Regions from separate parts of the Leisingera sp. ANG-M6 genome, predicted to be linked through region 2. Evidence: riboswitches for the same ligand, from Rfam matches in the RefSeq annotation. Region 2 holds a riboswitch; each other region holds the start of a gene.
The links. A riboswitch is a leader RNA that binds a small molecule or an ion and turns the genes downstream of it on or off. The one in region 2 is predicted to bind cobalamin.

Region 1 (2,247 bases), on a different contig from region 2:
AAAGGTCTCGGGCCGGTATTTGCGGGCCAGGACCTGGTACTTGGAGGGGGTGCTGCCAGTGGGGGTATCGTTCATGATGTCTCGTGCCGGATTCGGTGTGGGGGTGTCCCGCGTTCCGCGCAGGGTATTCAAGCGCAGCCGGTTCGTCCACCGCAGAAGGGCAGGCAGCGTGCGGCCAAGAAAAGGTTTTGGATTTGGCGGGTTTGGCGGTTAGAATCCCCTTGCAAGACCCTGGGCGGGAGTGGGAATTGGAACGCAACGCGAGGAGGCGGCATGCGATCTGACGAAGTCTCTGGGACTGCGGCGCAGGAGATGCCTGTGCCTGTGAACATTTCCATATACGAGGTGCCCGTCGCGGGCGGGATGCTGGCGCTGTGCCCCTTGCCTGGCAAGGGCGGCGACTACCCTGGCGACATGGGCCGGATCAATGCCTGGAAACCCGGGCTCGTGATCTCCATGACCACGGCTGAGGAGCACGCGGCAGCGGGCAGCCACCGGCTGGGCTGCGACATCCAGAGCATGGCCAGCCGCTGGATCCATCTGCCGGTGCCGGACTTTGACGTGCCATCCCGGCAGGTTGCAGCGAAATGGCCCAAGGCCAGCGCCTCGGCGCGGATGGCGCTGGAGGGCGGCGGCCGGGTGCTGGTGCATTGCAAAGGCGGCTGCGGCCGCTCCGGCATGGCGGTGCTGCGGCTGATGATCGAATGCGGCGAGGATCCTGCGCAGGCGCTGGCCCGGCTGCGGGCCGTGCGCCCCTGCGCGGTGGAGACGCAGGCTCAGATGGAATGGGCCTACGCCGGTCGTTCCGCGGGGTTCCGGCCGCAATAAGGCGGCAGCCCAGTGCGGCCTGCCGAACCTTTTTTCCTGTGCCCTGACTGCTGGCCTAAAGCGCCAGCATCTGCTCTGCCTGATGCGCCTTTGCCGTTTTCGGCAGCGCCTCCATCAGCGCGCAGGGGCGGGCGTCCAGTTTTGACGCTGCAAAACCGGTGCCGTCGCGGCTGAGGATCGCATCGGCAAACCGGTCCAGCCCCTCGCGCGGGGCCTCTTCTCCGACACCGCAGAACAGCCGGATCCGGTCATGGCTGGCCACGAACTGCGCCGGGCAGTTGCGCGGGCATCCGTCCAGCGCGCTGGTGCCGGTGATTTCGAAATCTTCCTGGGTCAGCGGCTTGGCCTTGGTCATCGCCTCGGCCAGTTTGGCGATCATCCGCTCCGCTGCGGGGCAGGGCCGCCCCAGGTATTTGCAATCCGTTGCCGCATAGAAATGCGTCTTGTCCGTCCACATCATGTTTGCGCCCTCCGCGCGTGGTGCGGGGGTTTTGGGGACAAGAGACCGGATGAAAAAGCGGAAAGCCCGCGGTGCCATCAGACCCTGTCCGGACACCCCGCCCGGGTTCGAGTTTCACATTCGATGGCAGGTCTCCTGACTTGCGGGTCGCAGCTTTCCCGATCCTTCCCGGCCTCTTAGAGGGCCAGTGGCTCTATCGGGGTCGCTCGCCGCTTACAGTTGCGGGGGCAGTCGCGGAATTGGCGTCGCCGGAAGGCGGGCCGCACCGTGTTCCCTTTTCATCCCGGACACAAGATTCTGTGGCGCGGGAACCATCGCCACAAGCGGTAGCGGCTTCCGCCTCGAGTCGTCAATCGTTTTTCTGCGGCTGCACATGGGCGGGGAGGGGCCTGTGCATCTGCAGGTGCAGCCCCCGGATCACATCCGAATCGCGCCGCACCCGGGCCAGTTGCCAGCCGCCCTGCAGCAGGATATAGAAATTCTCAGCAGCCGCGCGGGCCTCTGCCTCGGCCAGGCCGAGGCGCTGGGCGTGGGTCGAAGTTTCAATGATCCAGCCCTCAAACAGTTTGGCGGCGTGCTGGTGGAAGGCCTCGTTTTCCGGCCCCTCGAACAGGGTGGCGGACACCGGGCAGCCGCTCCATTTTCCCTGTTTGTCAAAGAGTTTCGCCAGTTTGTAGCAGACCGTCTTGGCGCCTTCCTGAAACGTCGGGGCAGGAGTGAAAGATGCGTCGATCAGCACCAGCATCTGCTCCGACGCCCAGTCCGCCGCAGCTAGGGCCAGATCGGATTTGCCGTTCGGGAAATGGTGGTAGAGCGAGCCCTTCGGCGCCTCCGCCGCGGCCAGCAATTCCGCCAGGCCGGTGCCGCTGTAGCCCTTGTTGCGGAACAGGCCGGCGGCCGCCCGCAGCAACCGCTCGCGGGTTGGGACGGGGCCGTCCGGGGCGGCAGAGGGTGTCGTC
Region 2 (2,247 bases):
CGGAACATCAGGCCGACCAGAACAGCGGGCAGGGCAATATTCACGGCGTTCACGCCCAACACGGTCAGCCCGCCGAAGCCGAAGAAGACCGCCTGCAGGAGAAGCCCGACAAACAAAGCCGGGAACGCGGCCCAGCCCAGCACCAGCCCGGCAAGGCCATTTAGGATCAGGTGAACCGAACTGGGCCCGATCGGGACATGGATCAGGGAGGCCACAAAGAAACTGGCCGACAGAACACCCGCCGCGGGAATCCGCTCCAGCGGCAGGTTGCGCAGACCCATGGCAATACCGCCGACGGCGGCAACCGCGCCGCCGATCACAACCGGGTTCGACAGTGCGCCGTCTACGATATGCATCGGTCTACTTTCACTTCAGCTCTTCTGCGTGGATCCACAGAACAGCATCCTGGCTGAGTTCCTTGCCGTCGTGCTCGGTCGCCGGACCGGACCCGAGTGCCGCAAAGCCCCAGTAGCCTGCTTTCGGAATGCCAAAGGAAAAAACGCCGTTCTGGTCGGCGATGGCAACAATTGCGCCGCCCGGCATCTCACCCACGGTGGGATCAGTGGTTGAGAATTTTTCCAGATCCGGCTCCGACGCCATGAACTCGACTTCGATCTCGGCACCCGGAACCGGCTTGCCGTCCGCCAGAACCTGACCGGAAAAGGTGGAGCCTACGATGACGTTATAGGGCTTGTTCAGCGGCAGGATCTCGGTCGCCAGGCCAGCCGGCTGGTCCCAGTCTGTGGGCAGCGTGTTGCGGTTCAGCACGACCTTGGAGATCTGCTGGATATAGATGTCTTCACTTTCCTCGTAGTAAGGCGAAGGGACCGTCACCACGACATAGTCGCCGGACCGCTTGACCGGGACCGAGGCCTTGTAAGCCGAAGCTTCGTTTTCAGCCCCTTTGAAGGTGGCGGGTTCCAGGCGGTCCGACAGGTCGGTCTTTTCACCTTTGTGGATCATGAAAAACTCTTCCGGCTTGCCCATGTCCATCGCATGGCCGTTGGCCATCGGGTGCCAGAACACCAGGCCCATCGGCACGTCGCCGGGCTTTTCGATCAGCGCTTGTTCAGTGTAGTTCAGCTGGAAATGCGCCGAAGCGGTAACCGGCAGGGAAACGGCCAGAGCAGCGGCCAGGTAGTTCAGTTTCATTTCGTCCTCATTCGACGATACAGGCGCACCTGCAATCAGGAATGAACAACGGGGAGTAGCGGCACGGAAACGCCTGAACGGCACACGCGCCAGACGCGCACCCCGGCGTCCGGTGGAAAAGGGCAGTAACCCCGCAAGCGGAGCCTCAGTCCCCGTGTCCGGCAGGTCTCCTGACTCGCGGGTCCTGGCTCGGCTGGCCTTCCCGGGGATGTTCCCAGTGGCGTATTCAGCGTCACTCACCGCTCACAGTTGCGGGGGCAGTCACGGATTTGGTCCCTTTTGGGTACGCCGCACCGTGTTCCCTATTTCTTCCGCTGCGCATTGAAACACTCGCGGAACCGGTCACCTTGGCTGAATGGCAAACCGGAATTTCTGAGTCAAGAGAATCATGTTCTGTTCACTTGGCCGTCCGGTGCCGATGGTTTTTCTCCTGCAGTGCTGCAGGGATCAATAGGCAGGCATGTTCCTATCAGAGGAACGGGGAAACACCGCTGCCTTTCGAAGTTTTTTGTATGCGTAATCAATCATCGTCACTTGAAAAATTGGAAAGGCAAATTCGGCGATATGGATGCCAGCCCAAGGCCATTTCTACTCAGGTTGCGAATTCTCCCGCTTGACAGAATAAGTTCAGTTTGCCTAAGTCCCGACCATTCTGGTCCGGCTGGGAGACCACCCGGTTAAAAGGGAACACGGTGAGGTGTAGCCAACAGGCGCCGAATCCGTGACTGCCCCCGCAACTGTGAGCGGAGAGCAATGCTGCGGTATGCCACTGCCCCAAGGGGCGGGAAGGCGCAGCAAAGCCTCGACCCGCAAGTCAGGAGACCTGCCAGGATGATCACCCTATCGCGGTGCGGGGCGCGCCGAAGATAACGGACCTTCCGTAGTGGTGGCAGTTTTCACCGTCTGCGGGGGCATTGCCTTCCAAAGACCAAAATTATGAACATGCTGCCCGGTATGGGCAGCCGCTTGGCCTGTGCTTGCTGCGTGGGCCGGGAGGAATGGAATATGCGCAAGGCAAGCCTGTCCCTGGCCGCCGCCCTGGCCGCCGCCCCTGTAATCGCAACCGCTCAGGATGAAGAAGTCACCGATCTGGGG
Region 3 (2,247 bases), on a different contig from region 2:
GCCACCTTGAGGTCGATGTCCCGGTCCAGGCTGCCGAACAGGGGGATGCCGCTGCCGATCAGGATCGGAACCGTTGTGATGGTCAGATCGGCGATCAGCCCCTGGCGCAGGAAGGACTGCACCATCCGGCCGCCGTCGACATAGGCGCGGGTCCAGCCTTGCTCTTGCAGCTCCTGCATAAGGTCTGCGGGTGCGGCGGTGCTGAGGCGCACCTTGTCCTTCAGCTCTTCGGGAATGTCCTGTTCACTCAGGCTGTTGCTGAGGACCACAACCGGTTTGGTGTAGGGCCATTGGCCGAACCCCAGCACGGTGCGGAATGAGCCCGTCCCCATGACCAGCCCGTCTACGCTGTCCATGAAGGCGGCAAAACCGCCATCGTCATCTTCGGCGTCGGGCTGTTTGAGCAGCCAGTCCAGCGAATGGTCCTGCCGGGCCACGAAGCCGTCGAGGCTGGTGGCGATGAAGACGTGGCCGGTGGTCATCGGATTCTCCTGCATATCATTTAACTATACGTCATATAGTTAAATGCAATTCGTGTTCCAAGGGGCCAGCGTAAGATTCGCTGCGTGCGAATCGATCTGCAGCGGCTGGCAGCGCCTAACCGCATGAAAGATAAGCGCTTGCCGCAAACGGGCTGGCGGATGCCGGTTTGAGATTCTGGACATCCCTGTCCCTGCAGGCATGGCAAACATGCATGTCTTTTTCCGGTTTTGGCGGGTCGGATTTGTCTCCGCCGGCGGCGCGGGATTCGGGCATTTTCCGCTTCAGCAAGGTGCCGCCCCTAGGGGTGGAGAATTGGGAAGCTGGTGAAATTCCGGCACTGCCCCCGCAACGGTGACCCCGGGCAAGGCATGGCAATAACCACTGAAGCAACGGCTTCGGGAAGGTGCCAGGCCCCGCCGCCGAATGGCCCCGGGACAGTCCGGAAACCAGCCTTGCCCCGAAAACGTCAACCGCGGGCGGCGGCGGGGCGGTTGCAGGCGCGTGGCCTGCAATCTCTCTATCCATGCCCGCAGCCAAGCCAACCTGCCGCGGGGATGCGGCAAAGGAGAGAAGCAGATGCTTCACGACAGCGAAATTCTGGCCAAACTGGTCGCCCGTCAGAAAAACTATTCCCTGGAGCAGGCGTTTTACACCGACCCGGGCGTGCTGGATCTGGACATGCGCCAGATCTTCTACCGCGAATGGCTGTTTGCCATTCCCGCCTGCGAGATCCCGAAGGCGGGCAACTTCGTGACCCATCAGGTCGGCGCCTACAACGTCATCATCGTGCGCGGCACCGATGGCGAGGTGCGTGCCTTCCACAACGCCTGCCGCCACCGCGGTTCTGTTGTGTGCAAGGCCAAGAAGGGCAACTCGCCCAAGCTGGTCTGCCCCTACCACCAGTGGACCTACGAGCTGGACGGCTCACTGCTGTGGGCGCGCGATATGGGGCCGGACTTCGATGCCTCCAAACACGGGCTGAAGCCGGTGCATTGCCGTGACCTGGCCGGCTTGATCTACATCTGCCTGGCGGATGAGGCGCCGGACTTCGACGCTTTTGCCGCAGTTGCGCGCCCCTATCTGGAGCCGCATGACCTGGGTAACGCTAAGGTCGCCTATGAAAGCTCGATCATCGAGAACGGCAACTGGAAGCTGGTCTGGGAGAACAACCGCGAGTGCTATCACTGCGGCGGCAACCACCCGTCACTGTGCCGGACCTTCCCGGAAGATCCGTCGGTGACCGGCGTCGAGGGCGGTGAGACCCCGCCGCATCTGCAAAAGCATTTCGACCGGATCGAAGCGGCGGGCGTGCCGGCGCAGTTCCAGATCGATGCGCGCGGCCAGTACCGGGTGGCGCGGATGCCACTGAACGAGGGCGCCGAGAGCTATACCATGGACGGCAAGGCGGCAGTGGCCAAGAAACTCGGCCGGGTGCCCTTTGCCGATGCCGGCACGCTCTTGAAGTTCCATTACCCGACCACCTGGAACCACTTCCTGCCAGATCATTCCATCGTGTTCCGGGTGACCCCGATTAGCCCGACCGAAACCGAAGTCACCACCAAGTGGCTGGTGCACAAGGACGCGGTGGAAGGTCAGGACTATGACCTGAAGCGGCTGACCGAGGTCTGGGTTGCCACCAACGACGAGGACCGCATCGTGGTAGAGGACAACCAGCGCGGCATCAACTCGCCCGCTTATGAGCCCGGTCCCTATTCGGAAGTGCAGGAGAGCGGCGTCATCCAGTTCTCCAACTGGTACGCCGAC

Region 1: linked by a shared signal. The riboswitch ahead of RA24_RS00990 (hypothetical protein) and the one ahead of RA24_RS12260 (DUF4198 domain-containing protein) in region 2 are both predicted to bind cobalamin.
Region 3: linked by a shared signal. The riboswitch ahead of RA24_RS10955 (aromatic ring-hydroxylating oxygenase subunit alpha) and the one ahead of RA24_RS12260 (DUF4198 domain-containing protein) in region 2 are both predicted to bind cobalamin.

Annotation. Positions count from the first base shown of each region.
Region 1 covers NZ_JWLG01000002.1:98,567-100,813, forward strand. Annotated here, with positions in the region: gene RA24_RS00980 (DNA polymerase III subunit gamma/tau) at 1-75, opposite strand, end outside; gene RA24_RS00985 (protein-tyrosine phosphatase family protein) at 313-828, shown strand; gene RA24_RS00990 (hypothetical protein) at 884-1,288, opposite strand; cobalamin riboswitch at 1,397-1,619, opposite strand; gene RA24_RS00995 (TetR/AcrR family transcriptional regulator) at 1,638-2,247, opposite strand, start outside.
Region 2 covers NZ_JWLG01000014.1:40,823-43,069, forward strand. Annotated here, with positions in the region: gene cbiM (cobalt transporter CbiM) at 1-356, opposite strand, end outside; gene RA24_RS12260 (DUF4198 domain-containing protein) at 367-1,152, opposite strand; cobalamin riboswitch at 1,296-1,510, opposite strand; cobalamin riboswitch at 1,789-1,997, shown strand; gene RA24_RS12265 (TonB-dependent receptor plug domain-containing protein) at 2,158-2,247, shown strand, end outside.
Region 3 covers NZ_JWLG01000013.1:219,134-221,380, forward strand. Annotated here, with positions in the region: gene RA24_RS10950 (dihydrofolate reductase family protein) at 1-497, opposite strand, end outside; cobalamin riboswitch at 754-952, shown strand; gene RA24_RS10955 (aromatic ring-hydroxylating oxygenase subunit alpha) at 1,060-2,247, shown strand, end outside.